DNA from 2 places in the Psychrobacillus sp. FSL K6-4615 genome. Region 1 is predicted to be linked to the other one. Evidence: a T-box and tRNA genes for the amino acid it is inferred to sense, from the RefSeq annotation. Region 1 holds a T-box; the other holds one or more tRNA genes.
What was found. The T-box of region 1 lies ahead of trpS (tryptophan--tRNA ligase). A T-box ahead of a tRNA ligase gene usually reads a tRNA of that ligase, here a tRNA-Trp.
Positions count from the first base shown of each region.

Region 2: it has a tRNA-Trp gene. The T-box ahead of trpS (tryptophan--tRNA ligase) is inferred to sense a tRNA for this amino acid. The anticodon was not compared.

Region 1 is NZ_JBBOYQ010000001.1:1,016,525-1,032,820, forward strand. Features, by position in the region: gene MKX53_RS04725 (ABC transporter permease) at 1-778, shown strand, start outside; gene MKX53_RS04730 (oligopeptide ABC transporter substrate-binding protein) at 841-2,682, shown strand; gene trpS (tryptophan--tRNA ligase) at 2,926-3,918, opposite strand; T-box leader at 3,973-4,188, opposite strand; gene MKX53_RS04740 (DUF3899 domain-containing protein) at 4,242-4,586, opposite strand; gene MKX53_RS04745 (peptide ABC transporter substrate-binding protein) at 4,823-6,538, shown strand; gene opp3b (oligopeptide ABC transporter permease) at 6,735-7,667, shown strand; gene opp3C (oligopeptide ABC transporter permease) at 7,667-8,686, shown strand; gene MKX53_RS04760 (ABC transporter ATP-binding protein) at 8,702-9,766, shown strand; gene MKX53_RS04765 (ABC transporter ATP-binding protein) at 9,766-10,707, shown strand; gene MKX53_RS04770 (putative glycoside hydrolase) at 11,142-12,350, shown strand; gene spxA (transcriptional regulator SpxA) at 12,744-13,139, shown strand; gene mecA (adaptor protein MecA) at 13,365-14,033, shown strand; partial or broken gene MKX53_RS19675 (competence protein CoiA) at 14,157-14,813, shown strand; gene MKX53_RS04785 (hypothetical protein) at 14,946-15,308, shown strand; gene pepF (oligoendopeptidase F) at 15,371-16,296, shown strand, end outside.
Region 2 is NZ_JBBOYQ010000001.1:2,809,179-2,825,474, forward strand. Features, by position in the region: gene MKX53_RS14050 (MBL fold metallo-hydrolase) at 1-388, shown strand, start outside; tRNA gene MKX53_RS14055 (tRNA-Leu) at 659-741, opposite strand; tRNA gene MKX53_RS14060 (tRNA-Cys) at 782-855, opposite strand; tRNA gene MKX53_RS14065 (tRNA-Gly) at 866-940, opposite strand; tRNA gene MKX53_RS14070 (tRNA-Gln) at 944-1,015, opposite strand; tRNA gene MKX53_RS14075 (tRNA-His) at 1,017-1,092, opposite strand; tRNA gene MKX53_RS14080 (tRNA-His) at 1,127-1,202, opposite strand; tRNA gene MKX53_RS14085 (tRNA-Trp) at 1,230-1,303, opposite strand; tRNA gene MKX53_RS14090 (tRNA-Tyr) at 1,310-1,393, opposite strand; tRNA gene MKX53_RS14095 (tRNA-Thr) at 1,400-1,475, opposite strand; tRNA gene MKX53_RS14100 (tRNA-Phe) at 1,485-1,560, opposite strand; tRNA gene MKX53_RS14105 (tRNA-Asp) at 1,693-1,768, opposite strand; tRNA gene MKX53_RS14110 (tRNA-Met) at 1,772-1,846, opposite strand; tRNA gene MKX53_RS14115 (tRNA-Val) at 1,882-1,957, opposite strand; tRNA gene MKX53_RS14120 (tRNA-Glu) at 2,019-2,093, opposite strand; tRNA gene MKX53_RS14125 (tRNA-Ser) at 2,118-2,209, opposite strand; tRNA gene MKX53_RS14130 (tRNA-Asn) at 2,215-2,289, opposite strand; rRNA gene rrf (5S ribosomal RNA) at 2,298-2,413, opposite strand; rRNA gene MKX53_RS14140 (23S ribosomal RNA) at 2,534-5,462, opposite strand; tRNA gene MKX53_RS14145 (tRNA-Ala) at 5,578-5,653, opposite strand; tRNA gene MKX53_RS14150 (tRNA-Ile) at 5,671-5,747, opposite strand; rRNA gene MKX53_RS14155 (16S ribosomal RNA) at 5,843-7,397, opposite strand; gene MKX53_RS14160 (nucleotidyltransferase-like protein) at 7,784-8,650, opposite strand; gene MKX53_RS14165 (YgzB family protein) at 8,783-9,127, shown strand; gene perR (peroxide-responsive transcriptional repressor PerR) at 9,297-9,740, opposite strand; gene MKX53_RS14175 (D-2-hydroxyacid dehydrogenase) at 9,854-10,795, opposite strand; gene bcp (thioredoxin-dependent thiol peroxidase) at 10,797-11,279, opposite strand; gene MKX53_RS14185 (glutamate-1-semialdehyde 2,1-aminomutase) at 11,461-12,750, shown strand; gene MKX53_RS14190 (FUSC family protein) at 12,787-13,869, shown strand; gene nikC (nickel transporter permease) at 14,040-14,930, opposite strand; gene MKX53_RS14200 (ABC transporter permease) at 14,954-15,958, opposite strand; gene MKX53_RS14205 (ABC transporter substrate-binding protein) at 16,190-16,296, opposite strand, start outside.

The DNA of each region.
Region 1 (16,296 bases):
AGTTATTGGAAGCATATATATATGGGCATGGCAAATTGACCAAACTCAGCTTATGCGAATAAGCTTGCGTGACAAGCTAGCAGAACCAGGTGAAAAATTCTGGTTAGGAGCCGATAAAGGCGGGCGGGATATCCTTGGCCAATTAGTAGTAGGTGCGCGTAACTCATTGACAATTGCAATATCAGTTACATTATTAACAGGCTTTATCGGTGTAGTCATTGGTTTAGTGACAGGCTATTTTGGAGGATGGATTGATAATATCTTTATGCGTATTATTGATTTCTTCATTACTATACCTTCTCTAATGATTATCATTGTATTTGTAACTATCGTACCAAAATATAATATTCTCATATTCATTTTAATAATGAGTGTATTCTTATGGGTAGGTACTGCGCGGGTTATTCGAAGTAAAGCTCTTTCTGAAAGTAGAAGAGACTATATAAATGCATCGAAAACATTAGGCACAGGTAATTTCGTTATTATTTTCAAAGAAATGATGCCGAATTTAAGCTCTCTATTAATCGTGGAGATGACACTAAATTTTGCCGGAAATGTCGGATTGGAAACTGGACTATCGTTTTTAGGTTTTGGTTTACCGCCGTCTACACCAAGTTTAGGAACACTTGTAAGCTATGCAACAGATCCATTCATCATGGAAAATGCCTGGTGGAACTGGTTGCCAGCAGCATTACTAATCTTATTACTTATGTTAGCGATCAATTATGTTGGTCAGGCAATTCGAAGATCTGCTGATGCACGTCAACGACTTGGTTAAAAATAGTTATTAGACGCTAGAGCGTTTGATATATAAAAAGAGAATAAAAAGGAGGAAAAAGAATGAATAAGAAACTTTTAGCTTTACTTGCATTACTTTTGACAATGATGCTAGTTCTTGCCGCGTGTAATTCAGATGAAGACACTTCAAAACCTGCTGATGAGCCGGATAAGACAGAAGACGGTGGAGAAAAGGAAGATGATGGTGCAGAGGAAAATGCTGAAGAGCCTGCCTCAGACGATTTATTCTCTGTAGTACTTGATAACGAAGGCGAAGCTATTAAAGGAGGAACTTTACAAGTTGCATTAGTAAATGATTCTCCATTCCAAGGTATCTTCTCTTATACTCTATATGAAGATGCTTATGATTCTGAAATTATGGCTTACTCAAGTAATGTACTATTTGACACTGATGGAGATTTCCTAATTTCTGATGGTGGCATTGCTACATTAGATGTTGACGAAGCTAGCAATAAAGCAACTATTAAGATTCAAGACGGAGTTAAATGGTCAGACGGAGAGCCACTTAAAATTGAGGATTTAATCCAACCTTACTTAATTATTGGCCATCCTGATTATGCAGGAGTTCGTTATGATTCAGACTTCCAAAATATCGTTGGTGCTGTAGAATATCATGATGGAAAAGCAGATACAATTTCAGGATTGAAAAAAGTGGATGAAACTACTTTAGAAATTTCATTCAACAAAGTTTCTCCAGCAATCTACTCAGGTGGAGATGGACTATGGTTTTATGCTGAACCAAGTCATATCGTAAAAGATATTCCTGTTGCTGAATTACTTGAAAGTGATGCTGTACGTAAAAACCCAGTTACTCTAGGGGCATTCAAATTCGACAAAATCGTTCCTGGTGAGACTGTACAATTTGTACGCAATGACAACTACTGGAAAGGTCAAGCAAAACTGGACGGCGTAGTGATCAAAACAGTTCCAACTGCATCAGCTGCGAAAGCATTAGAAACTGGTGAGTACGATTTAGCTCTTTCTTTCCCAACAAGCGCTTATGAAAATGTGAAAGATCTTGAAAATATTTCGCTTCTTGGTCGTCAAGAATTGTACTACTCTTATGTAGGATTCAAACTTGGGAAATATGACTATGATGCAAGTCTTGCAATTACAAATGAAGAAGAAGCAAAAATGGGTGACAAAGTATTACGTCAAGCAATGGGTTATGCTTTAGACATCGAGCAAGTTAATGAAGTATTTTACTTCGACTTACGTGAACGTGCTAACTCTCTAATTCCACCAGTATTTAAATCATTCCATGATGCATCTATTGAAGGATATAACTATGATCCAGAAAAAGCTAAAAAACTACTAGACGATGCTGGATATAAAGATACAGATGGCGATGGTCTACGTGAAGATCCAAAAGGAGAAAAACTTTCTATTAAATTAGCAGCTATGGCTGGTGATGAAACACAAGAACAAGTAATCTCTTACTATTTACAAAACTGGGGTGAGGTTGGTTTAGACGTACAATTAGCTACAGGTCGTCTAATTGAATTCAACACATTCTATGATAAAGTACAAGCGGATGATCCAGAAATCGATGTATTCATGGGCGCATGGGGTACAGGTACAAACCCATCTCCAGCAGGATTATACTCTAAAACAGCGGTATATAACTTCAGCCGTTACACATCTGAAGACCTTGAAGGATTGTTAACTGCAATCGATTCTCCTGAAGCAATTGATGGAGAATTCCGTGCTAAGAAGTTCCGTGAATGGCAAGAATATATGCAAGATGTTTCTGCTGTAATTCCTATGCAATTCCGTTATGAATTACTTCCAATCAATGATCGTGTTAAAAACTGGGACTTCGGTTATGATACTGATTTCGATTATATCGATATCGAACTAGTGGCTGATACTCCAGTTAAATAAATATTTTTTTAAAAAACCGCTCTTAAACGAAAGTTTAGGAGCGGTTTTTCATATGGTCTTATAAGGATGTGATACTAATAAGATTATTAATATTTTTAGTCAGTTATGGAATAGCAGTTATTAGCTGCTCACATTTAGTACTTTATTTGAACTTTTTATCGCTAGGCTACTCCTGGAGATCGGTCCTCATGTATATGATGGTGTCGACGGATTTTATACTTTTATGTGTGTCTATACTAGCAATTACTTTAGTCGTCTTCTTCCGAGACCCATTGCAGCTTCCATCTTAACTAAAGTTTCATTTGCAAGAGCCTGGGCTTTCTCTGCTCCTAAGTCTAGAATTTCATCCAGTTCAGTAGAATTGAGCAACTGCTCATATCTTTGTTGAATAGGGGTTAAATGCGCAATAATGACTTCAGCCACGGAAGCTTTGAAATCTCCATATCCCTTGCCTTCATATTTTTGTACAAGTGTTGGGATGGATACGTCTGTTAAAGCGGATTCAATTGTTAAGAGATTAGAAACTCCGGGTTTGTTTTCAGGATCGAAAGCAACGATACCTTCAGAATCTGTAACAGAGCTTTTAATTTTCTTTTCAATTTCCTTTGGGCTATCCAAAAGTCGTATCGTAGCTTTTAGATTGGAATCTGATTTACTCATTTTCTTCAGTGGGTCTTGTAAGGATTTAATACGAGCTCCATTTTTGGGTAATTGAATTTGCGGAACTGTCAATACTTCACCATATCGTTTGTTGAATCTTTCAGCTAAGTCTCTTGTTAACTCGACATGTTGAGTTTGATCATCACCGACAGGTACAATATCTGTTTGGTATAAAAGTATATCCGCTGCCATCAATGGTGGATAAGTTAACAATGCTGCTGAAACCGCATCTTTACCAGTAGATTTATCTTTGAATTGAGTCATTCTTTCCAATTCACCGATATACGAAATACATTGCATAATCCAGCCAGCTTGTGTGTGTGCAGGAACTTCAGACTGTATAAATAATGTGGATTTCTCCGGATCAATGCCGACAGCAATATATAATGCTGCTAATGAGCGAATATGATCACTTAGTTCTTTCGGGTCCTGCGCAATTGTAATAGCATGCTGATCTACAATACAAAACACACAATCATAATCATGTTGTAATGCAGTGAATTGTCGGAAGGCACCAATGTAATTCCCCAATGTGATAATTCCTGTTGGTTGTACGCCTGAAAAGATCTTCTTCATTTTTACTATCTCCTTTTGTATTGAAAAATAAAAAAAAACATCACGCATCCCTATAAAAGGGACGAATGATGTTAAATCCGTGGTACCACCCAGCTTGCTAAAATAATTAGCCACTCTTGTTTCGTAACGTGAACGGGACGGTATATGCTACTTTCCTTTCACATATACTGCTCAGAAGCCCATTCCATTTACCGTATGATCTGTTCACAGCGACCACAGACTCTCTTAGCATACTTCAGTAAATGTACTTTTCTTCTTCAAAGCTAAATTATTTAGTTTTGATTATTATATATAGAAGAAACACAAAAATCAAGGGATCTTAATTAGCTGAAATAGATAAACAAAGCAATACTCATACAAAGTAAACTCGAGAGACCTAATGCAATTATTGGTTTATAGGGAAATGAAAAAACTTCAGACGGCAAACGCATCTGTTTTGCTTCTTTTCTCATATATCTCGGTGTAAATATCTTGCGTGTACTTGCAGTAAAGAAATCAAAAAAACCACCTGAAACCACATAAGTCATTAAACCAATAAATGTTATTGTTCCTCCGACAAAAAAGGACATGTTTATGTATGATACGAGTTGGATATTTTTATAAACCAATAGCATTAATATAAAAATAATTACCTGACTACCCAAAAAATAAATTAACCTATTCTTCATATTTCACCTCATCATTTGTAAATTATAAAATAGACACTGAAAATATGCAAAAAATTGATTATTTAAATTACCAAAAATAAGCAATTTCTTTTCCAAAGATTCACAATTGTTAGGACAATGTAATGATATTGTTACACTATTGTAAAAATATAAAAAAAAAGCCTGTACAAGCTAGAAAGAAAATGTATAATAAATATTGTAATGAATTTTTCTGAATATTTAAGGAGGTTAATTTTATGAAGAATAACAAGCTTGTATGGCTTTTAAGCCTACTGTTAGTTGTTGCTTTATTCCTAGCTGCTTGTGGTGGCGATGATAAGGAAACTAAAGATGATACAACTACAGACAAAGACGATAAAGACGCAACAACTGAAGAAACAGAAGTAGCAGCAGATGAGGAACAAGTTCTTAACTTGATCATGACTGCTGAAATTCCAACAATGGACTCAGCTCTAGTAACTGACGCAGTTGGTTTTGACCTACTTAACAACGTGAACGAAGGTTTATACCGTTTGAATCAAGAAAATATTGCTGTTCCTGCAATCTCTGATGGGGAACCAACAGTTTCTGAAGATGGATTAGTTTATACTTTCAAATTACGTGATTCTAAATGGTCTGACGGTACTCCAGTAACTGCTAATGACTTTGAATATTCATGGAAGCGTGCTATGAACCCAGATACTGCATCTGAATATGGTCCATATATGATGGCGGGAGTTATCAAAAACGCTACTGCGATTTCTGAAGGAAAAATGGATTACACTGAGTTAGGTGTTAAAGCGCTAGATGAAAAAACTTTAGAAGTTTCGCTTGATAAACCAACTCCTTACTTCTTATCACTTATGTCATTTGGAACATTCTTACCACAAAGTGAAGCATTCGTTACTTCGCAAGGTGAAAACTACGCGAAAAACTCTGAATCACTTTTATACAACGGACCGTTTACACTTGCTAATTGGGACGGAACAGGTTTATCTTGGCAACTTCTTAAAAACGAAGAGTACTGGGATAAAGAAACTGTGAAACTAACAGAAATTAACTATGATGTAGTTAAAGAGCCAGGTACTGGCGTTAACTTATATACAGAAGGTCAAAAAGACCGTGCACCACTTACAGGTGATTTTGCGATGCAATACGGTGCTGACCCAGATTTAATCCATGAGTCAGAAACATCTGTATTCTATTTCAAATACAATCAAGAACGTCTTGGAGAAAAAACTCCACTTGCTAACGTAAATATTCGTGAAGCAATCACAAAAGCGTTTGACAAACAAGATTTAGTAGATGTAGTTTTAGCGAATGGTTCTGTACCTGCTAACTACTTAGTACCAAAAGACTTCACTTTCGACGAAAATGGTACTGACTTCCGTGATGTTAACGGAGACATGGCTGTATTTAATGTTGAAGAAGCAAAAGCTGCGTTTGAAACAGGTTTATCTGAATTAGGTGTTTCTGAGTTAACTCTAGAAATCTTAAATGGAGATACAGAATCTGCGAAGAAAACTGGTGAATACCTTAAAAATCAATTAGAAACAAACTTACCAGGTTTAACTGTACAATTAAAAGAAGTTCCATTTAATGTTCGTTTAGATCTTGATACAAACCAAGACTACGATATTCAAATTGCTGGATGGGGACCTGATTATCAAGATCCTTACACATTCATGAACTTATGGTTAACTGGTGGCGGTAACAACCAAATGTCATATGCAAACCCTGAATATGACAAATTAGTAAACTCGGCTGTAAATGAATTAGCACTAGATCCAGAAGCTCGTTGGCAAGCACTTGCTGATGCTGAAAAACTTCTTATTGATGAAGATTTTGGAATCGGACCAATGTACCAACGTGGATTAATGTTCCTTCAAAAACCATATGTTAAAGGTATTGTTGCCCACCCATTCGGTGGAGACTATAGCTACAAATGGGCTTACATCGAAGGTAAAAACTAATAGTTTAGTAAATCTTTAAAATCACATAGTTTGAGAGTATATGGTTTCCTAATGCGGACCATATACTCTCTTTTTAAATGAATCAGAATTCACCAAATATTTTATATTTTTATTCTTTTTGACAACAGGTAGTTTAATCTGTTTATATATATTTAGTAATTAATCTATTAAAATATTTTTTGTAGGAGGTGCAAAGATGACAAAATACATTATTCGTCGTGTGTTTTATATGTTTATAACATTTTTCCTGATTGCAACGGCTACATTCTTCTTGATGAAGGCGCTTCCAGGATCCCCGATTAGCTCTGCTCCTAAACTATCTCCTTCACAACTTGCGATAGTTGAAGCCAATTATGGGTTAGATAAACCAGTCCCGGTACAGTATGCAAAGTATATGTTAAATTTGGTCCAAGGTGATTTAGGAAACTCGTTCCAATTTAAAAACGCAAGTGTAACAGAATTGATTATTAATCGTCTGGGACCTTCAGTATTACTCGGAACCCAAGGGTTAGTCCTTGGTGTAGTACTCGGTATACTTTTAGGAATGATTGCAGCCTTAAGACAAAATACAATATGGGATTATGGTAGTACGTTAATAGCTATCATTGGTATTTCAATTCCATCTTTCGTTTTTGCAACATTCCTCCAATATTGGTTTGGTGTTAAATGGGGACTATTCCCTGTTGCCTTATGGAAAGACGGTTGGATGTCGAGTGTGCTTCCATCTCTTGCACTAGCAATGGGACCACTTGCAACAGCTTCTCGTTTTATCCGAACAGAGATGATTGAAGTATTAAGTTCAGATTACATCACTTTAGCTAAATCTAAAGGAGCAAGTGGATTTGAAGTTGCATTTAAACATGCTTTCCGTAATGCATTAATCCCACTTGTAACAGTATTAGGTCCTCTAGCTGCAGGATTACTAACTGGATCACTTGTAATTGAACAAATTTTTGCGATTCCTGGAATCGGAGAACAATTTGTAAAAGCAATTTTATCAAATGACTTCTCAATCATTATGGGTACAACACTGTTCTTCTCTGCGTTCTTAATAGTCGTAATATTCGTAGTTGATATTCTTTACGGAATCATTGACCCTCGTATTCGTTTGTCAGGAGGTAATAATTAATGAGTCAAGAAACAAAAAAATTACCTGCTGAGTCGTTTGAAAGAGTTCAATTAGATAGTAGTCATGCGGAAAGAATTTCGAAACCAAGTTTAAGTTTCTGGCAAGATGCTTGGTTGCGTATCCGCAAAAACAAAGCAGCTATCGTTAGTATGTTTATATTGGCTTTTATCATCATCATGGCGTTTGTCGGACCGGTGGTTAGTCCACATGATGCTGAAACTCAAACATTGAAACATGCAAATCTACCACCGAAAGTTCCAGGACTTGAAAACCTTGGTATATTCGATGGAGTTGGTAACTTAGCTGGTAAAGAAGTAGATTTATACGAAATGAAAAAAGTTGATACGTATTATTGGTTCGGTACAGATGGCCTAGGCCGCGATATGTTCTCACGTGTTTGGGAAGGTACGCAAATCTCCTTATTAATTGCTTTTGCTGCTGCTTTAATTGATATGGTTATTGGTGTAGCATATGGAGGGATTTCTGGTTACTACGGTGGTCGTGTCGATGATATATTACAACGAATCGTGGAAATCTTATATGGAATTCCGACGTTAGTTGTCGTTATACTAATGCTTCTATTTATGGAACCAGGCATAACTGCGATCATTATCGCAATCACCTTAACAGGGTGGATCGGTATGTCCCGAATTGTTCGTGGTCAAGTACTGAAATTCAAAAACCAAGAATTTGTTCTGGCATCAAGAACACTAGGCGCAACTAATGGTCGAATTATTACTAAGCACATTTTACCTAATATCATGGGTATTATCATTATTAATACTATGTTTACTATTCCGAGTGCGATTTTCTTTGAAGCTTTCTTAAGTTTCATAGGATTAGGACTTCAAGCACCTAACGCGTCTTTAGGTACACTTATTAATGATGGTTATAAGTTAATTCAGTTCCAACCGCATATTTTATTGTATCCGTCTCTTATCTTAAGTCTATTAATGATTGCATTTAATTTACTTGGTGATGGTTTGCGTGATGCATTTGATCCGAAGATGAAAGACTAAAGGAGGAAAGCGAATATGGAAAAGATATTAGAAGTTAAAAACCTAGAGCTTTCCTTCCATACATTTGCTGGTGAAGTAAAGGCCATTCGTGGCGTTAACTTCGACTTAAAAAAAGGGGAAACACTGGCAATTGTAGGAGAGTCTGGCTCTGGTAAATCAGTTACAACAAAAGCAATTATGCGTTTGTTACCTGAATCTAGTTCAGAATTTAAAAGTGGTCAAATATTATTTAACGGAAAAGATTTAACTAAGCTATCGGATAAAGAGATGCAAAAGATTCGAGGAAAAGATATTTCAATGATTTTCCAAGATCCAATGACTTCTTTGAATCCTACAATGACAATTGGTAACCAGATTATGGAGCCGATTTTAAAACACCAAAAAGTTGGGAAATCGGAAGCACGTAAAGTAGCAATAGACTTATTGCGTTTAGTTGGTATGCCGAAACCTGAAGCACGTATTAAGCAATATCCTCACCAATTCTCTGGTGGTCAACGTCAACGTATTGTTATTGCTATTGCGCTAGCATGTAATCCACAGATTCTTATTGCGGATGAGCCAACTACTGCATTAGATGTAACGATTCAAGCACAAATTTTAGAGTTAATGAAAGACCTTCAAAAGAAAATAGATACATCTATCATCTTCATTACACATGATCTTGGGGTCGTGGCAAATGTTGCGGATAGAGTAGCCGTTATGTATGGTGGTAAAATAGTTGAGATTGGGACCGTAGATGAAATATTCTATAACCCTCAACACCCTTATACATGGGGCTTACTAAGTTCAATGCCTTCATTAGATAGTGCCGATGAAAAATTATATGCAATTCCAGGAACACCTCCTGATTTATTGTATCCACCTAAAGGTGATGCATTTGCACTACGTAGTGATTATGCTTTGAAAATAGACTTAGAAGAAGCACCACCATTTTTTAAAGTAAGTGATACGCACTCAGCTGCTACATGGTTGTTACATCCGGATGCTCCACAAGTTGAGCCTCCACTAGCAATTGTAGAACGTATGAAAAAGTTCCCAGGTAGCCGCTATTATGAAGGAACGGAAGGAGGGACTTACTAATGGCTGAAAAATTACTAGAAATTAAAAATCTTAAGCAGTATTTCAATCAAGGTAAGCCTAATGAAGTTCGTGCGGTAGACGATATCAGTTTCGATATATATAAAGGGGAAACACTTGGACTAGTAGGGGAATCTGGCTGTGGTAAATCCACAACAGGTCGAACAATTATACGCCTTTACGAAGCAACAGATGGACAAGTAATTTATGATGGAATTAACGTTCATGATAAAAAGTCGAAAAAAGATTTAAAATCATTTAACCGTAAAATGCAAATGATCTTCCAAGATCCTTATGCTTCGCTAAATCCGCGTATGAAAGTACTTGATATTATTGCGGAAGGTTTAGACATTCATGGACTTGTTAAAAATCCAAAAGAACGTAAAGAACGTGTTGTGGAATTATTAGAAACTGTAGGGTTGAACCGTGAGCACGCTGACCGTTATGCACATGAGTTTTCTGGTGGACAAAGACAACGTCTAGGTATTGCGAGAGCACTAGCTGTTAACCCAGAATTCATCATTGCCGATGAGCCAATCTCGGCATTAGACGTTTCTATTCAAGCACAAGTAGTTAACTTACTAAAAGAATTACAAGAAGAAAAAGGCTTAACGTATTTGTTTATCGCCCATGATTTATCAATGGTTAAGTATATTTCGGATCGAATCGGTGTTATGTATTTTGGTAAGTTAGTAGAACTAGCTTCTGCAGAGGATTTATATAAAAATCCAATGCATCCATATACACAGTCACTATTGTCAGCTATACCACTTCCGGATCCAAATTATGAGCGTACTCGTGTGCGTAAATCATACGATCCTGCTTCTCATAATTATCAAGATGGGGAAGAGATAGCAATGCGCGAAGTAACGCCTGGACATTTTGTATATTGTTCAACAAAAGAGCTTGCCACTTTACAAGCTATTTCAGGTTCACAAGTATAATAAATCAGCGACCATTCATACGAATGGTCGCTTTTTTTGAAAGAAAGTATATAAGGTACTGACTGGATTCCAAGTAAATGATATGAAAATACTCACACCTAAGCGATAAACGTTTCATTGAAGTATTACTTACTTGATTGACTGGAGTGTAATGTGGTGCCTTCTATAGGGCCGAGAAAACGTCAGCGGAAAGTATTTTAGTGGACAAACGATGTGGTTCACCTCTTCAAGTATTAGCTGACTAATTAATAAAGCCAATATTCTGTCCAAAGTGCCTTTTATATCATAAATTGATTTAATCGTATTTTAATGGGTATACATGTAAGGTAAATATGAAATTCTCGCACTCTATTTATTTTTGGTCTAATGGCACTTTCTTTCATAGTTTGAACTTGTTAGAATAGAGTGACTTATAGGAGAGGGATTTTTAAAATATGAAAAAGTATCTAAGAGTAATAGCTTCGGCATCGATAGCAATGACAGTATTTATACCTGGTGCTGTTAGTGCAGAAACAAATTTATTTTCAAAAGAATTTTCTTCTAAAGAATTTAGCTTTCAAGCAATAGACGAAACTCTTGTATCTTCATCTAAATTATTCACATATGATTCTGGTTTGACATTTGAATATCCAGATGCGGTAAGAGGTGTATATGTAACAGGACATTCTGCAGGTGGAGTACGTTTTAATGATTTAGTGAATTTAATGGACACAACCGATTTAAATGCAATGGTTGTTGATATTAAAGATGATTTTGGAAACCTTACATACATCCCAAAAGAAGATTCAGCATTAACAAAATACGATATTGGGAAACCGTACATAAAAGATCCGCAAAAAATGTTGAAAACCATGGAAGAAAAGAAGATTTATCCGATAGCGCGTATCGTTATCTTTAAAGATACAGAGCTTGCGGAGAGAAAGCCTGAATGGTCATTTGTAGATGGTACATCAGTCTGGAAAAATGGACGTGGGGAAGCATTTGTTAATCCTTTTATGAAAGAGGTATGGGATTATAATGTGGAAATAGCAATTGAGGCAGCTAAAATGGGCTTTAAGGAAATTCAATTTGACTATGTTCGTTTTCCAGAAGGTTTTGAGAAGAGAGAAAACACGTTAAAATACTCAATGGGTGAATATGAAAAGTCAGACCTAGATTTTGTTCAACGTAGGGTTTCGGCAGTTACAGATTTTGTAGCTTATGCAAAAGAAAAACTAAAACCATATGGCGCTCAACTATCGGTTGATATTTTTGGATATTCAGCTACATTACCAGAGGCTCCAGGAATCGGTCAAAATTTCAGTAAAATATCTGAAAATGTGGACGTTATTTCTTCTATGATTTACCCAAGTCATTGGACTTCTTACTTTGGAATTGCAAAACCAGATTTAGAGCCATATAGGTTAGTACAAGAATATGCAAAGGTTGAAAATGCTAAACTGGCAGAGCTAGAAACGCCCCCTGTATCACGTCCATGGCTACAAGATTTTACTGCTTCGTATTTAGGGGCGGGTAATTATCAACAATATGGTAAAGAGGAAGTAGAGGCCCAGATTAGGGCATTAAGCGAAGCTGGGATTAAAGAATATTTATTATGGAATGCAGGCAATAAGTATACTAAAGGCGTAGATTATACTCCTTAAGCATAGAATAACAAGAAAGTAGAATGATATTATCATTCTACTTTTTTGTTTTTTTGAAACCTTTTTGCATTTAAAACGTACTATTAAGTATAACAGTTATTTTCATTAAGTATCACTAATTGAGAAAATAGTATTTTATGTTGGAGATGTTTAAGTTCTTGAAATGGTGGGTAATAATTAGTATATAATTAAAAATGATTCATTCTATATACGGATTACCTAATAAGTAACACGAAATTGTGACAGTAATTTTTCCTAGTTAAATTTTTCATTAAAACGTATTTTAAAAAAATTAAAAGTGGTGTATACTAAAGAAAGTATATAACTACATTAAATTAATTATAATCTACTTTATATAACACAGACATTTGAAGGGACGTGTTTTTTAAAATGATGGTAACTTTATTCACTTCACCAAGTTGTACTTCTTGTAGAAAAGCAAAAGCGTGGTTAGAAGAGCATGAGATTGCATATAAAGAACGTAATATTTTTTCAGAACCACTTAGTATAAGTGAAATAAAAGAAATCCTTCGTATGACAGAAGACGGAACAGATGAAATTATATCAACACGATCTAAAATATTTCAAAAGCTGAATGTTGATTTAGAAAGTCTCCCGTTACAACGTCTTTACGAACTAATTCAAGAACATCCTGGCTTGCTACGTCGACCAATTATTTTAGATGAAAAGCGTCTACAAGTTGGTTACAATGAAGATGAAATTCGTAGATTCTTACCTAGAAAAGTACGTGCTTATCAATTACTTGAAGCACAACGTCTAGTTAACTAGTGTAATATTAAGCTAATTGTTTTTCAAAGTACTTTTTTGAAAAATAATTGGCTTTTCTTTTTTTCTTCCACTTGCATTCAAGGCTAAATTTTTCTACAATGCATGTAGTTTGATTAATAATTTTAAAAGTTAAGTAGGAATCCTTTTCTTTTTTTTATAAACGACATACAATAGTAATAGACACTACACATTTGAGACGGTAAGAAGCGAAAGGAGATGTGTTAAATGGATATCGAGCGTATCAATGATAACACTTTCAAAGTATACATTTCATACATCGACATTGAAGAAAGAGGCTTCAGCCGAGATGAAATCTGGTTCAATAAGGATAAGAGCGAGCAGCTTTTTTGGGAAATGATGGATGAGGTTCATGATGATGATCATTTTGAAGAATTAGATGGTCCTTTATGGATTCAAGTTCATGCGATGGAAAAAGGTTTGGAAGTGATTGTTACAAGAACGGAATTAACAAAACAAGATGAGCGTTTAGGGAATAATTCAGATGCTGATGATATATCTAGTAAAATATTTAAAAATGGGGTATCAAGTTCTATCGGTCCACATGAGTTTGATGATTTTTCAAGTTATATGGATGAATTAGATGAAATTCCAACGGATTATACATTTGTTTTTGAAAGCTTTGAGGATGTAATTGGTCTAGCAAAAAAATTAGATGAGGCAGATTTACAGACTTCTTTGTATTTTTATGAAGAGAAGTATTATTTGCATATCGTTTTTGATTTTGATGAAACCGAATTTGAATTGGTACTTAATACATTAAGTGTTGTTTCAGAGTTTGCAAATAATTCAAAGACAACCATTCATATAATTCAAGAGTATGGGAAAGAAATAATTTCCAGTGGAGTTCTAGACGAATTAAATAAACATTTTTAAAACCTTCTATTTATAGAAGGTTTTTTTGATTGCTTCTTTATAGAATCTTTCTGGATATGCGCTTATACTTTTGTTTAAAGTAGTTGCATTATTTTCTGAAAATTTGTATATTGGTATTTGGAGGTGATACCAATATTATCAGCTGTAACAAGAGATGGAGAAATAATCATACCTGCACAACATCCTCGAACCTTTTTAAATGTTTTAAAAACGAGCAATACCTTCTCCTGCGCTCAATGTAGCGAACAAGTTATTTTGAAAAATGGACCAATAAAAATCCCACATTTTGCTCATACTCGGAATATTTCCTGCAATCAGGCTTTTTCAGAAGGAGAAAGCGAAGACCATTTAAATGGTAAATTGGATTTATATGAGTTTTTGCAGAAACATTCATCATCCGTAGAATTAGAAGCTTACCTACCTTTTCTTCATCAAAGACCCGACCTATATGTTCAAAGCAATGTATCCAAATTTGCAATAGAATTCCAGTGTAGTCAAATCCCCGTTACCACAATTCAGGAGCGTACAAATGGCTATATAACTAAGCAAATTATTCCTCTATGGATCTTGCGGACACCGAGAAGTTCCGACTTTCCAATCCATGAAATAGGCACTATGAAGCTATCCTCCTTCCGGCAACAGTTCTTTTATACGACCCCAAATGGAAAAGCAATACTCACCTATTGCCCTCGAACAAAGTATTTTCATTATATTTCAAATCCAATGCATGTAAAGGCTAATAATTATATTGTTAAAGTTAAGAAGCTATCCTTGGAAGAGCAGTCCTGGCCCTTTGCCATACTAAAAAAGAATTCATGGGAAGAGTTTCAAAAATACTTATGCTTATACAAGCACCACCGCTCCAAGCATTTAGACAATCTATACTTTTTTAATAGAAAAGGAGTCCAATCCTTGTTCCTCCAAATATGCTATAGATGGCGAATGCATCCCAAGAAAGTACCTTTTTTTATAGGTATTCCAACTAAACTAGCTGTTATTTTTCCTACCCATGCGGTTGAATGGCAAATTCAGTTTATAGATTATTTACATCAACTAGGTCTATCCATTCCACAAGCGGACTATCAACATTGTGAAACTTTTCTATTAGATAGAAATATATCATCCCAGCCTTCCGCAGAACATATAAAAGCAGTAGAAAACTATCTTAATACACTTCAACGCTGTCTAATTTCTACTGAAGATGCAATATATAATAGTAAAATGAATTATTATTTAATGAAACAATTGTTATACAGTGAATTCCTTGCAAATTGATTTGAATATTGAGAAAATAGAAGGTGATTCGAAATTCGAAACAGTAGGAGGGGGAGTTTAGTTTGACTACAGATACAAAAAATAAAATATTGACTCGTGATGAAGTAGCAGAAAATTTAACTTGGAAATTAGAAGATATTTTTGCTTCAAATGATGAATGGGAAAAAGAATATCTAGAGGTAGCGAAATTGTCAGAGAAGGCATCTTCTTATCAGGGAACAATCAGTAATGGTGCTGACGCTCTGTTAGAAGTGTTGACTTACCGTGATGAAATTACTTCAAGATTGCGTAAACTATATACATTCGCACATATGAGAACGGACCAAGATACTGCAAATAGCACATATCAGGCGATGGATAGCCGTATAAAATCATTGTATGTGAAAGTGTCTACTGTGCTATCGTTTTTAGTGCCAGAAATACTTTCCGTCGATGAGACTGTAATTGCTAGTTATTTAGCTAAAAACAAGGATTTACAAGTTTATAAACAATTACTTGAAGAGATTAATAAAGAGCGTCCTCATATACTTCCAAAAGAACAGGAAGCATTATTGGCACAGTTTTCGGAAGTTGCAGGTGCATCAGCTGATACCTTTGGTAAACTAAATAATGCAGATTTAGAATTTCCATTTATCAAAGATGAAGATGGCAATGATGTCCAACTAACCCATGGCAGATACTCACGTTTCTTAGAAAGTGAAGATCCGCGTGTACGTGAAGATGCTTTTAAGGCGATGTATGATACGTATGGAAAATTCCGAAACACATTTGCTTCAACCCTTACAGGGAATATTAAAGGAGACAATGTTAACGCTAAAATTCGTAACTATAAATCGGCACGTGAAGCTGCTATGTCTAACAATCATATTCCCGAGAGTGTATATGACAACTTAGTCAATACAGTCAATAAAAATGTTCACTTACTTCATCGATATGTAGCTCTAAGAAAAAAAGTATTAGGATTAGAGGAAGTTCATATGTGGGATTT
Region 2 (16,296 bases), 1.8 Mb from region 1:
CTGTATCATTGAACATGTTGGTGGAGATCATTCACCTGATTCGAATCTCATTTATATAGCAGAGGAAAAGACATTATTTCTTGGGGACTGTCTCTATGCAAATATGTACGCAGAAAAGTGGCATTATACCATTGAAAAGATGTATAAGCTTTTGGAGAAAATTGAAGGCTATGACGCAGAAATCTTCTTCCTATCTCATCATCCAGCACCTTTAACAAAGGATGAATTTACTTCCTTTGTATCATTATTGAAGACAAGTGCAGAATTAACAAATAAACATAAAGGAAAAATAGAGGCAATTGCAGAAGAGATGTCCTCTCATTTTGGCCGTGACGTGACGGAAGACGATTTAGAAATAATCGAGTACTTTGTAAATGGTTATGCGTAACATGTATCGTTGCTTAAGAGAATTGCCCTAGATTCCAAAGGAGTGCAGAGTTTGCCGTGTTGATTCCTAACTATTGTAGGAACACACTAAATGATCAAAAGCTTTGTGGTAGCTTGTAAACATATAAAGCCCAAGAGGTGATTTCTCTTGGGCTTATTCTTATTACTATTGAAACCGTGAGTAATTTCTTTTTCTATTTATAGTACAACTATGTTATCTACATTTTTCCAAAAAAAGAACCCTTGAAATATCAAGGGTTCTTTGCTTTTATACCGGTGGCCGGGGTCGAACCGGCACATCCAGAGGATACGGGATTTTGAGTCCCGCGCGTCTGCCAATTCCGCCACACCGGCAAAATAAATACTAGGCAGTTATTAAATCATTTTTAAAAATTGGAGGCGGCAACCGGATTTGAACCGGTGATAAAGGTGTTGCAGACCTGTGCCTTACCACTTGGCTATGCCGCCGTAAAGTAATTGGAGCGGAAGACGAGGTTCGAACTCGCGACCCCCACCTTGGCAAGGTGGTGTTCTACCACTGAACTACTTCCGCAAACTGGGGTACCTGGATTCGAACCAGGGCATGATGGAATCAAAATCCATTGCCTTACCGCTTGGCTATACCCCAATGGGGCGACTGAGGGGAATTGAACCCCCGAATGCCGGAATCACAATCCGGTGCGTTAACCACTTCGCCACAACCGCCACAAATAAAAAAAGAGCTAACTACTAAGGAATATGGGGCGACTGAGGGGAATTGAACCCCCGAATGTCGGAATCACAATCCGATGCGTTAACCACTTCGCCACAACCGCCATTATTCAAAGCTAACTAAAAAAAATTGGCAGGGGCAGTAGGAATCGAACCCACATCAAAGGTTTTGGAGACCTCTATTCTACCGTTAAACTATGCCCCTAAAAACTGGTGGTGGGGGACGGATTCGAACCGCCGAACCCGAAGGAGCGGATTTACAGTCCGCCGCGTTTAGCCACTTCGCTACCCCACCAGTGTATGGTGCCGGAAAAAGGACTTGAACCCTCAACCTACTGATTACAAGTCAGTTGCTCTACCAGTTGAGCTATTCCGGCGTATAAATATGGTGGCTCAGGACGGAATCGAACCGCCGACACAAGGATTTTCAGTCCTTTGCTCTACCGACTGAGCTACTGAGCCAAATTCGATTGTGCTAAGCTGCGAATCTCTTTGTCAGCTTCATTCGTTCAGTTAGTCACGTACTTTAGTACGTTCCTTCCATCACTCAATCGCTTCCTCGACCTTCTTGCTTATCACCAATCTTTTAAAAAATGGCGGTCCCGACCGGGATCGAACCGGCGATCTCCTGCGTGACAGGCAGGCATGTTAACCGCTACACCACGGGACCATTTGGTTGCGGGGACAGGATTTGAACCTGCGACCTTCGGGTTATGAGCCCGACGAGCTACCACTGCTCCACCCCGCGACAATACTATAATTGCTAATTTGTTTCAAAAGAAATGGTGGAGGATGACGGGCTCGAACCGCCGACCCTCTGCTTGTAAGGCAGATGCTCTCCCAGCTGAGCTAATCCTCCTGGGTTAAATTACGATAAGCTTCGCATCTCTGCGTCAACTTCATTCGTTCAATTTAATAAATGGTGACCCCTACGGGATTCGAACCCGTGTTACCGCCGTGAAAGGGCGGTGTCTTAACCGCTTGACCAAGGGGCCATACTTTTATGTAGAAAACTAATCTGGCGGAGAGCAAGGGATTTGAACCCTTGAGACAGTTTAACCCGCCTACACGATTTCCAATCGTGCTCCTTCGGCCACTCGGACAGCTCTCCTAAAATGGCTCCGAAGGTAGGACTCGAACCTACGACCAATCGATTAACAGTCGATTGCTCTACCACTGAGCTACTTCGGAATAATACAGCCTAGCAACGTCCTACTCTCACAGGGGGAGACCCCCAACTACCATCGGCGCTGAAGAGCTTAACTTCCGTGTTCGGTATGGGAACGGGTGTGACCTCTTCGCCATCATCACTAGACCTTATTAATTTGAAAGACAATACTTAGTATAACAAAACTAGAAAATAATTCAAGCTTTTTTTTATATTTTTTTTGTACTTTCAAAACTGGATAAACGACATTGTTACGTTAAACAAAATTTGGTTAAGTCCTCGATCGATTAGTATTCGTCAGCTGCACGTGTCGCCACGCTTCCACCCCGAACCTATCTACCTCATCGTCTTTGAGGGATCTTACTTACTTGCGTAATGGGAAATCTCATCTTGAGGGGGGCTTCGTGCTTAGATGCTTTCAGCACTTATCCCGTCCACACATAGCTACCCAGCGATGCTCTTGGCAGAACAACTGGTACACCAGCGGTGTGTCCATCCCGGTCCTCTCGTACTAAGGACAGCTCCTCTCAAATTTCCTACGCCCACGACGGATAGGGACCGAACTGTCTCACGACGTTCTGAACCCAGCTCGCGTACCGCTTTAATGGGCGAACAGCCCAACCCTTGGGACCGACTACAGCCCCAGGATGCGATGAGCCGACATCGAGGTGCCAAACCTCCCCGTCGATGTGGACTCTTGGGGGAGATAAGCCTGTTATCCCCGGGGTAGCTTTTATCCGTTGAGCGATGGCCCTTCCATGCGGAACCACCGGATCACTAAGCCCGTCTTTCGACCCTGCTCGACTTGTAGGTCTCGCAGTCAAGCTCCCTTCTGCCTTTACACTCTTCGAATGATTTCCAACCATTCTGAGGGAACCTTTGGGCGCCTCCGTTACACTTTAGGAGGCGACCGCCCCAGTCAAACTACCCGCCTGACACTGTCTCCTACCCGGGTTACGGGTATGGGTTAGAATTTCAATACAACCAGGGCAGTATCCCACCGACGCCTCCTCCGAAGCTGGCGCTCCGGGCTCTAAGGCTCCTGCCTATCCTGTACAAGTTGCACCAAAATTCAATATCAAGCTATAGTAAAGCTCCACGGGGTCTTTCCGTCCTGTCGCGGGTAACCTGCATCTTCACAGGTACTATAATTTCACCGAGTCTCTCGTTGAGACAGTGCCCAGATCGTTACGCCTTTCGTGCGGGTCGGAACTTACCCGACAAGGAATTTCGCTACCTTAGGACCGTTATAGTTACGGCCGCCGTTTACTGGGGCTTCAATTCGCACCTTCGCTTGCGCTAAGCACTCCTCTTAACCTTCCAGCACCGGGCAGGCGTCAGCCCATATACTTCACCTTACGGTTTTGCATAGACCTGTGTTTTTGCTAAACAGTCGCCTGGGCCTATTCACTGCGGCTCTTCTAGGCTATGAACCCAAAAGAGCACCCCTTCTCCCGAAGTTACGGGGTCATTTTGCCGAGTTCCTTAACGAGAGTTCTCTCGCTCACCTTAGGATTCTCTCCTCGACTACCTGTGTCGGTTTGCGGTACGGGCACCTTTCACCTCGCTAGAGGCTTTTCTTGGCAGTGTGAAATCAGGAACTCTAGACATACGTCCTCGCCATCACAGCTCAATGTTAAAGAATGCGGATTTGCCTACATTCACACCTTACTGCTTGGACATGCATAACCAACAGCATGCTTACCCTATCCTTCTGCGTCCCCCCATTACTCAAACGGTGGTTTGGTGGTACAGGAATATCAACCTGTTATCCATCGCCTACGCCTATCGGCCTCGGCTTAGGTCCCGACTAACCCTGAGCGGACGAGCCTTCCTCAGGAAACCTTAGTCATACGGTGGACGGGATTCTCACCCGTCTTTCGCTACTCATACCGGCATTCTCACTTCTAAGCGCTCCACCAGTCCTTCCGGTCTGACTTCAACGCCCTTAGAACGCTCTCCTACCACTGATACCAAAGGTATCAATCCACAGCTTCGGTGATTTGTTTAGCCCCGATACATTTTCGGCGCAGCGTCACTCGACCAGTGAGCTATTACGCACTCTTTAAATGATGGCTGCTTCTAAGCCAACATCCTGGTTGTCTAAGCAACGCCACATCCTTTTCCACTTAACAAATACTTTGGGACCTTAGCTGGTGGTCTGGGCTGTTTCCCTCTTGACTACGGATCTTATCACTCGCAGTCTGACTCCCAAACATAAATCATTGGCATTCGGAGTTTGTCTGAATTCGGTAACCCGGGATGGGCCCCTAGTCCAAACAGTGCTCTACCTCCAAGATTCTAACGTTTGAGGCTAGCCCTAAAGCTATTTCGGAGAGAACCAGCTATCTCCAGGTTCGATTGGAATTTCTCCGCTACCCACACCTCATCCCCGCACTTTTCAACGTGCGTGGGTTCGGACCTCCAGTAAGTGTTACCTTACCTTCATCCTGGACATGGGTAGATCACCTGGTTTCGGGTCTACGACCACATACTCATTCGCCCTATTCAGACTCGCTTTCGCTGCGGCTCCGTCTTCTCGACTTAACCTTGCATGGGATCGTAACTCGCCGGTTCATTCTACAAAAGGCACGCTATCACCCATTAACGGGCTCTAACTACTTGTAGGCACACGGTTTCAGGATCTATTTCACTCCCCTTCCGGGGTGCTTTTCACCTTTCCCTCACGGTACTGGTTCACTATCGGTCACTAGGTAGTATTTAGCCTTGGGAGATGGTCCTCCCAGATTCCGACGGAATTTCACGTGTTCCGCCGTACTCAGGATACACTCAAGAGAGAATGAATTTTAGACTACGGGGCTTTTACCCTATCCTGCGGACCTTTCCAGATCGCTTCGTCTAACTCATTCCTTTGTAACTCTATGTAGAGTGTCCTACAACCCCAAAAGGCAAGCCTTTTGGTTTGGGCTATTCCCGTTTCGCTCGCCGCTACTCAGGGAATCGAATTTTCTTTCTCTTCCTCCAGGTACTTAGATGTTTCAGTTCCCTGGGTGTGTCTCAGATGCGCTATGTATTCACGCAAATGTACTGCTCCATTACGAACAGTGGGTTTCCCCATTCGGAAATCTCCGGATCAAAGCTCACTTACAGCTCCCCGAAGCATATCGGTGTTAGTGCCGTCCTTCGTCGACTCCTAGTGCCAAGGCATTCACCGTGCGCCCTTATTAACTTAACCTAAAAGTTAAAAAGTCTTACACGTTGTGATTACGTAAATAATCACAACAGAATTTCTTGTTGTTTATTGTTTCAATGTCGTTTTATCCAGTTTTCAAAGAACAAATAATAATCTTTGGTGGAGCCTAGCGGGATCGAACCGCTGACCTCCTGCGTGCAAGGCAGGCGCTCTCCCAGCTGAGCTAAGGCCCCGGGATTTAAAAAGGGTATGGTGGGCCTAAATGGACTCGAACCATCGACCTCACGCTTATCAGGCGTGCGCTCTAACCAGCTGAGCTATAGGCCCTCTTTGAATTTCCATATAATAAATATGAACATTCAAAACTGAACTGCAAAACGTTAAGATACGAATAAAGATTCGTATTCCGATATTATCCTTAGAAAGGAGGTGATCCAGCCGAACCTTCCGATACGGCTACCTTGTTACGACTTCACCCCAATCATCTGTCCCACCTTCGGCGGCTGGCTCCCATAAGGGTTACCCCACCGACTTCGGGTGTTACAAACTCTCGTGGTGTGACGGGCGGTGTGTACAAGGCCCGGGAACGTATTCACCGTGGCATGCTGATCCACGATTACTAGCGATTCCGGCTTCATGTAGGCGAGTTGCAGCCTACAATCCGAACTGAGAACGGTTTTATGGGATTTGCTCACCCTCGCGGGGTTGCGACCCTCTGTACCGTCCATTGTAGCACGTGTGTAGCCCAGGTCATAAGGGGCATGATGATTTGACGTCATCCCCACCTTCCTCCGGTTTATCACCGGCAGTCACCTTAGAGTGCCCAACTAAATGCTGGCAACTAAGATCAAGGGTTGCGCTCGTTGCGGGACTTAACCCAACATCTCACGACACGAGCTGACGACAACCATGCACCACCTGTCACCGCTGTCCCCGAAGGGAAAAGCCTATCTCTAGGCCGGTCAGCGGGATGTCAAGACCTGGTAAGGTTCTTCGCGTTGCTTCGAATTAAACCACATGCTCCACCGCTTGTGCGGGCCCCCGTCAATTCCTTTGAGTTTCAGTCTTGCGACCGTACTCCCCAGGCGGAGTGCTTAATGCGTTAGCTGCAGCACTAAGGGGCGGAAACCCCCTAACACTTAGCACTCATCGTTTACGGCGTGGACTACCAGGGTATCTAATCCTGTTTGCTCCCCACGCTTTCGCGCCTCAGCGTCAGTTACAGACCAGAAAGCCGCCTTCGCCACTGGTGTTCCTCCAAATCTCTACGCATTTCACCGCTACACTTGGAATTCCGCTTTCCTCTTCTGTACTCAAGTCCCCCAGTTTCCAATGACCTTCCACGGTTGAGCCGTGGGATTTCACATCAGACTTAAAGGACCGCCTGCGCGCGCTTTACGCCCAATAATTCCGGACAACGCTTGCCACCTACGTATTACCGCGGCTGCTGGCACGTAGTTAGCCGTGGCTTTCTAATGAGGTACCGTCAAGGTACGAGCAGTTACTCTCGTACTTGTTCTTCCCTCACAACAGAGTTTTACGATCCGAAAACCTTCTTCACTCACGCGGCATTGCTCCATCAGACTTTCGTCCATTGTGGAAGATTCCCTACTGCTGCCTCCCGTAGGAGTCTGGGCCGTGTCTCAGTCCCAGTGTGGCCGATCACCCTCTCAGGTCGGCTACGCATCGTCGCCTTGGTGAGCCGTTACCTCACCAACTAGCTAATGCGCCGCGGGCCCATCCTGTAGTGACAGCGAGATGCCGTCTTTTAACATCTCCCCATGAGAGGAAATGGATTATTCGGTATTAGCCCCGGTTTCCCGGAGTTATCCCAATCTACAGGGCAGGTTGCCCACGTGTTACTCACCCGTCCGCCGCTAAATCAGAAGAAGCAAGCTTCTTCGTCATTCGCTCGACTTGCATGTATTAGGCATGCCGCCAGCGTTCGTCCTGAGCCAGGATCAAACTCTCCATAATAGTTCACCTTCAGTATGCAGAGCACATTGAGAGCGAACAAATTAGAACTAGTTTAAAAGCTCATTTTGTTTTGCTGGCATCATCATTAAATGATGTCCAAAATTGTTTTGCTATCATACTAACTAAGTTAGTTGAAAGCTATGTTTCTTAACGTTTTGCATGTTCAGTTTTCAATGTTCATTTTGTTGTGTCGTTTTTTGCGACTTCTCTAATTTACCATCGTACTCGGTAAGTGTCAAGAAGTTTTTCTAAAAAACTTTTTCACTATTATTTGTTTGAAATAGTTTGTGTTGTTTTTGACGACGCTTATTATAATACCATGCATTTATTTATTATGTCAACAATAAAAACGAACAAATTTCATTGTTCGTTTTTAAATGTTGTTTCTACATCATCACTTTGTAGTATCTATGCATGATCGCGTTGCTTTTGGTTTGCTGTTCTTCAATTGAAATATACCCTTTATCTATTAGAAACTCGATAAAAACCTCTAAATCTACAGAGTAGTTTTTAAGCTCTTCTTGCTCATGAATTTCTTGGATCGTCCAAAACTCTTTTGAGCCAAGTACTTCTATAATGTGTTGTGCTCCATCTTTTGATCGGGAATGAATCAAAAAGTCACTCGCTAAAAACAAAAGCTCTAATCTTTTTTCTAATGATTCATCACTAGAGATTAACTCATCGTACAATTTATATATAGAAGGATCTAATGCTTTTACTTGATTCCATACCATCACTTCTGGGTGCATACCATTTTCAAAAACAGCTAATCGTGCTAGATGATGTAAAGAATCTACCATATGATTATAAGCATCTAAGAAATTACGTTGTTCAAAAAAAAGCTTTCCTTCTAAATACCGTCTCGTTAGTTTGGCAAACTCTATACCCATTCGAGCTTTTCTTCCGTTTATCGGAAATACGTATAGCTCTTGTTTTAAACTTTCTACATATTCATTGCGATCAAATACCACGCGACCGTTGATTAACCAATCCACCAGTTTCGGGTTAGTTCCCAACAAGAGCCATTTTCTTAACTGCTTTTCTGTAATTATATGAAGCGCAGTTTTTTTATCCTCATACGTATAATGCTTTGTAAAAACAGGTACCTCAGATTCTTTCGTTAATATTAATAAAATAGAGTCAAACATATCTGTAATAGGACTAAAATCTGCCCGTTTCTCTACTAAAATAACACCAAGTGTATTAGGTTCACTTGCTCTTTCTTGATAAATCGGTCTCAATAACGCTTCCAAAATGAAGCCTCCTTTATTTACTTCTACTATAAATTTTCGACAACTTTTCTATATTTCCTTCTATAATTCATTCCTAACTTAACTTTATACTAAAATATGATATAGTGTATGTAGAAATTAGGAGGCTGAAAAATGAAACCCTATAAAAACAAAATAAATCGTATACGTTCGTTTGCACTTGGACTTATATTCTTTGGTTTTATCATTATGTACGGTGCAATCTTTTTTAAAGATAACGGTATATTAGTTACCATTTTCGTAACGCTGGGGCTACTATCTATTTTAGCTAGTACAGCAGTCTATGGTTGGATTGGATTATTATCAACAAAAGCAGTGCCTGTTGTATGTCCTAACTGTGGTAAGCATACTAAAGTATTAGGTAGAGTAGATATGTGTATGTATTGTAAAGAACCTTTAACGCTAGATCCTAATCTTGAAGGTCAAGAATTTGATGAAGCATTGAATAAAAAAAGATAATGGACACTTTGCTTTTTTAGCAAAGTGTTTTTTCTATTCTAAGTAGGTGGAAGGTGGAAGTGAAAATCCTATGTTTTTTGTCTTAGTATATTGTGGCAAATACAGAGCTTTTGCCAACCTCCACTATACAAATAAAAAACCGAGCGTGTCTTACTACGCTCGGTTTTGCTTATTGAACTTTAGTTGCATGCTCTTTGCATGTTGGACAAACACCGTAAATTTCCATTCGATGATAGCTTACATCAAACCCAGTTAAATGAGAAGCTAAATGTTCTACTTCATCTAATCCAGGATAATGAAAATCAACAATTTTACCGCAAGCGTCGCAAATCATATGATAATGATCATTCGTAACAAAATCAAAACGACTAGAAGAATCGCCATAGGTTAACTCTTTAACGAGTCCTGCTTCTCTAAAAACACGTAAATTATTATAAACCGTTGCAACACTCATGCTAGGAAATTTACTTTCTAGTGCTTTATATATATCGTCCGCTGTGGGATGTGACATAGATTGGATAATAAATTCCAGTATCGCATGGCGTTGAGGTGTAATTCGTACACCAGTCGATTTTAATGTATCTAAAGCATCTCTTAAATGTACTTCCGTCATCGCAATGCACCTCTTTTCATATTCATTCTTTAATTATAATTGTTACAATAAGTATAAATAGAAAGGGCATGAACTGTCAAATTTATTACTCGTTAAGGAAAGATATACATAGATTAGTAACCCTTTTCCAAATCAATCTCATTTTCCAGTGGCTTTTGCTCCATCCAAGCATTTAAATTACTTGAGAAAATTTGTAGCGCCCTTATTACATATTGAGAAGAGTGACTGGAGACATGTGGAGAAACGATTACATTATTCATACTCCAAAATGGGTGTTCTGCGGCAAGTGGTTCCTTCTCAAATACATCCAGTACAGCATATGCGATTTTCTCTTCTTCTAATGCACGTAGTAAGTGTTGTTCTTTCACTAAATCACCACGTCCAAAATTCATAAAGATTGCACTCTGCTTCATAGACTGTAAATGCTCGTATGTGATTAATCCCTTTGTTTGCTCCGTACTCGGTAGAATGGAAATAACAATATCCGCTTTCGGTAAAACTTCATTTAGTTTATCGAAGGTAACTATTTCGTCCATAAATGGAGGTAGTTTTCCACTGCTATTACATCCAATTGTGTGCACGCCAAAAGCCTGTAGTATTCTTCCTACTTCCCCGCCTATTGCACCGGGACCTAATATTATCGCAGTTGAATCTAATAATTCGGTTGGAGACACACGTTTAGACCATTCCCCTTTTCGTTGATTTTCATTGATCAACGGGAGTGACTTCTTAATAGAAAGTATATGGGCTAAGATCGTTTCTGCCATTGGAGTTTTGTGAATTCCTCGTACATTGGTAACGACAATGCCCCGCTTTGCAATTTCCAGTAACGGCATTTTTTCTAAGCCAGCAGAAGCCACCATAATCCATTTTAGCTGTTCGGCAGTTTTGAGGTGAGGTGCATCTATGTCCTCGCCGTACGTAACTAGAATTGACGCTGACTTTAGCAGTTCTTCATTTAAACCTTTTTGAAATATAAATTCTGCATGTGGGAACTTTTTTACTAATTCATCCTGTTGCTCCTGCTTTGGTAAAAAAGAAAACAATATACTCATATTATTGCCCTTCAGTCACTAATGATTTTAATGTTAGAAGTGCTTCTTCTACGTGTCCGTCGACTTTAACTTTATTCCATTCTTTTACGACCGTTCCAGTAGGATCGATTAAAAAAGTAGAACGTTCGATACCCATATACTCTTTTCCAAAATTCTTTTTCAACTTCCATACTCCATATGCCTCTGATACTTCATGCGTATCATCTACTAATAGCGAAAATGGAAGACCATGCTTGTCTATAAATTTTGTATGGGCCTTTTCATCATCTGCGCTAACTCCAAGAATAACTGCATTTAAGTCAGTGAAACTTGTATGAGCCGCTTTAAAATCACATGCTTCCGTTGTACAGCCCGGTGTAGCATCCTTTGGGTAAAAATACAAAACGACATATTTCTTCCCTGCAAAGTCTTTTAATGAAATAATATCTCCTTTTTCATTTTTCAATGAAAAGTTAGGTGCTACCATGCCTTCTAGTTTTTCCATCATAATCCCTCCTATTATATATATATCGTAACGAAGTTAGTCACTTTGTTCAATTTTCTTAGCAATTTTCAATATTATTGTCTACAATTAAGAGGAACTTAAAGAATTAGTATACTAGACAATAATTGAATAGAAACGTTATACTTTCTATCTGTAAACAAACTGAGCGGAGGCTAGGACATTGAAACAAACACAATCAGAAAAAATTCAAATTGAGGCACTAGAACATATAGTAGGTGGTGTAAACAGTCCATCACGATCATATAAAGCAGTAGGTGGAGGAGCACCTATCGTTATGGAAAGAGCAGAAGGTGCTTATTTTTATGACGTGGATGGCAATAAATATATCGACTATTTAGCGGCATACGGACCTATTATTACAGGTCATGCACATCCTCATATTACCGAGGCCATCACAAAAGCGGCACAAACTGGTCTGTTATATGGGACTCCAACAAAACATGAAGTAACCTTTGCAAAAATGTTAAAGGATGCTATTCCCTCAATGGACAAAGTTCGTTTTGTTAACTCAGGAACAGAAGCAGTAATGACAACAATTCGAGTTGCTCGTGCTTATACTGGAAGAACAAAAGTGATGAAATTCGCGGGATGCTATCATGGCCACTTTGATTTAGTACTAGTTGCAGCTGGTTCAGGTCCTGCTACATTAGGTACTCCTGACTCTGCGGGTGTTTCTAAAGAAACAGCGAAAGAAGTAATTACTATTCCATTTAATGATCCAAAAGCTTTTGAGGAGGCTATGGAGAAATGGGGAGACGAATTAGCTTGTATTTTAGTGGAGCCAATCGTAGGAAACTTTGGAATGGTAGAGCCAAATGAAGATTTCCTTCCACTAGTTCATAAATTGGCAAAAGATAAAGGTGCACTAGTTATTTACGATGAAGTAATTACCGCATTCCGTTTCCATTACGGCGCAGCATCTACTATGTTAGAGCAAACACCTGACTTAACAGCATTAGGTAAAATCATCGGTGGAGGTCTTCCAATAGGTGCTTACGGTGGCAGAAAAGAAATTATGGAGCAAGTTGCCCCATTAGGACCAGCATACCAAGCGGGAACTATGGCAGGTAATCCAGCGTCTATGCAAGCGGGTATTGCTTGCTTAGAAGTTTTACAAACTCCTGGGTTATATGATGAACTCGATAGACTAGGTGGACTACTTGAGGTCGGTATTTTAGAAGCAGCCAAGAAAAATAATGTGACCATCACTATTAATCGTATTAAAGGCGCACTTTCCGTTTACTTCACAGATGTGAAAGTAGAGAATTATGAACAAGCAGAAGCAAGTGATGGGGAAATGTTTGCGAAGTTCTTTAAGTTAATGTTAAACCAAGGTATTAACTTGGCACCTTCAAAATACGAAGCTTGGTTTATCACAACTGCGCATTCAGAAAGTGATATTCAAGAAACACTTTCTGCAGTTAATAATGCATTTGCTAAACTTCAATAAACAAGTGCGCTGTTTCTTACGAAAGGATTGGATTTAATGAAATTAGGAGCTCGAATATTTAAAACTGGAGTAGCTATTGTATTTTCTTTATTCATAGCTGAATTACTTCAGCTTCCCAATCCTGTATTTGCAGGAATAGCAGCTATTTTCGCCATTCAACCTTCTATATATAGGTCGTATAAAACAGCCACTGAACAAATTCAAGGGAACTTAATCGGAGCCATTGTTGCAGTTATCTTCTCTTTAGTTTTCGGTAAAGATTATGTAATCGTAGGATTTGCCGCAATCATCACCATTACAATTATGCTTAAACTAAAATTAGAGAAAGCCTTAACACTAGCTCTTGTTACGGTAATTGCGATTATGGAAATACAAGGAGATGACTTTCTACTATTTGCAGTATTACGATTTGCTACCATTCTAGTTGGAGTAATATCTGCTTTTATTGTGAATTTAGTATTTTTACCTCCTAAGTTTGAAAAGAAGCTATTCAATGCAATTCACTATACACAGGACGAAATAATTCGTTGGTTACGAATAGCAGTTCGACAAGCATCCGATCATCAATCGACTAAACAAACCATTAGTCAATTAAATGAAAGACTTGTTCGTGTTGATCAAATATACTCATTCTTTAAAGAAGAACGTGGATACACTAAGAAAGCAAACCACACAAAGGGAAGAAAATTAGTCGTCTACCGCGAATTAATTTCGGCTTCCTATAAAAGCTTAGATGTACTAAAAAAGTTGCATCACCATGAGCATGAATTTACTCTTCTTCCCGAACATTTTCTAATGATGATAAAGGAAAGATTGGATACTCTATTAACCTATCATGAACAGCTCCATTTGAAATTCATCGGTAAGTTAAGACCCGAGCATATTGAAGAGAACGATTCCGAGGCATTTTTACAAAGGCAAGAAGTAATGGATATTTTCGTCAAACAAATTACTATTACACAAATGGAAGAGGAGTTTTCTTCATACCATCTGCTACATTTACTATCTGCTATTTTAAGCTATGAGGAACAATTGGAACATGTGGATAAACTCATCACCTCATATCAAAACTTTCATAGCGAAGAGCTGACTGTTGAAATTGAAGAAACGCCTTATTAAAAAAACTGGTTGATCGTGAGTTTTCTCGCGACCAACCAGTTTTTTTTAGATATTAGTAGTTGGATCGTCCGATTATTGTTTAGCAAATACAACAAGTAAATTAGTTACGCCTCGTAAAAGTTCTTCTAAAAAAATGCCACTTAGCGTTAGAATGCTAAGTGGCAGGGTTATTAATTTTTCATCTTCGGATCTAGTGCATCTCGGAGTCCATCACCCATCAAGTTAAATCCTACAACTGTTAACATTATTGCTACTCCTGGGAAAATCATCGTCCACGGTGCATTTCTTAAATACATACGGGCATCCGCTAGCATTTTCCCCCATTCAGGAGCAGGCGCTTGAGCTCCCAATCCTAAGAACCCTAGAGCAGCTGCTTCAATAATAGCTGAAGCGATTGCCAGTGTTCCTGCAACAATAACCGGTGCCATAGAATTAGGTAGAATATGAGAAAACAAAATTCGAATGTCCCTCATCCCAATTGCTTTAGCAGATGTTATGTACTCTTCTTCTTTAATACTTAGAACTTTCGAGCGTATTAGGCGACCAAAGTTAGGAATATTAATAATCGCAATAGCAATCAATGCATTTTGTAAAGACGGTCCTAAGACAGAAACTACAGCAATGGCCAATAATATACTTGGAAAAGCTAACATGATATCGAAAATTCTTGAAATAATCATGTCTATCCATTTCCCATAGTAACCTGCAATAATACCTAAAATACTACCAGCTACTACAGAACCAATAACAGAGAAAAACCCTACCATTAAGGAGATTCTAGCTCCATAAATAATTCTAGAGAATATATCACGACCAAAATCATCCGTACCAAACCAATACTTACTAGACGGTGGTTTCAATCGATCTGTTAAAAGCTGATCATTAATACCTTGTGGTGCAAGCCAAGGACCAAAAAATGCTAAAAATAAGAAGAATAAGACAATCCCTGCTCCTACAAGCGCTCCTTTGTTTTTTCGAAAGCTACGCCATGCATCTCGCCAAGGACCGGTCGACGTTTCTTTAGTTACTATTAGTTGATCATTTGTCGCATTCGGAACCATTTCGGACATATCTATTCCTCCTTTTAATCATATTTAATCCTCGGATCTACTAACCCATATAAAATATCTACAAATAAGTTAATCATCACGAATATAAAAGCAACAACCAATATACCGGACTGAATTACTGGATAATCACGGAACGAGATAGCTTCGTAAATATACCTGCCGATTCCTGGCCATCCGAAGATAGTCTCCGTTAAAATAGCGCCTCCAAGTAAAAGCCCAGTTTGAAGTCCAATTACAGTTAATACGGGTATAATTGCATTTTTTAAAGCATGTTTGTAAACTACAAAAAACATTTTCTGCCCTTTAGCTCTAGCAGTACGAACATAATCCGCTCTCATTACTTCAAGCATACTTGATCTAGTCATACGAGCAATTATCGCCATAGGAATTGTTGCTAACGCAATACCAGGTAATATTAAATGTTTCAGTACAGTACCTAGTTGATCGAATCTTCCCTGTATAATTGTATCTATTACATACAAGCTCGTGATGGAGTTAATGGGATCTCGAACCTCTTCTCGACCAGTCGTTGGAAGCCATTGTAATTCAATACCAAAAATCCACTGTTCCATCAAACCTAACCAAAAAATTGGCATGGATACTCCGATTAAAGCTAAGACCATTGCCATATAATCGAACCAAGAGTTTTGGAACCAAGCCGATATAATACCTGCATTAACTCCAATTATTACTGCAATAATAATGGCAAAGAAAGCTAGCTCCATTGTTGCAGCCAAGTATGGCCAAATCTCTTTAGCAACTGGTTGAACCGTTCGCATAGATTCGCCCAAATCACCTTTTAGGAGACCAGCTAAATAGTCAAAGTATTGTGTATACCAAGGCTGGTTCAAGCCTAGTTTAATCTCCAATGCTTCTATCGCTTCTTTAGATGCTAATTGTCCTAATATTACTTGTGCGGGATTACCAGGAATTGCTCGTATGATCATGAAAACAACAAATGTCATACCAAGTAATACAGGTATCAATTGTAATAATCGTTTACCGATATAGTGAAGCATTTTCTTCACCTCTCTAATTTAAATTAAGAAAAGCACAAACGCCTATGTAATTGGAAGTCAGTATATGATTATGATCGTCGTGTCACAACTACTGACCCTCATCATACGCCCCTGATATCTTGAAGCAACTCGAGGGACTAGACGTAGGAGCTAAACAAATGCTGAATAAATACAATATCTAATTTAATGAATAAAGGGGAGAAATCACGAAGACCTCCCCCCTTAAGCTTATTACTTAAAGTCGACCTTGTTTAATCTATCAGAACCAGTTGGATGTGGGAAGAAATTAGTAATTTCAGCATCTCCAGCTAGTAATGGTGTTGAGTGAGCAAGTGGAA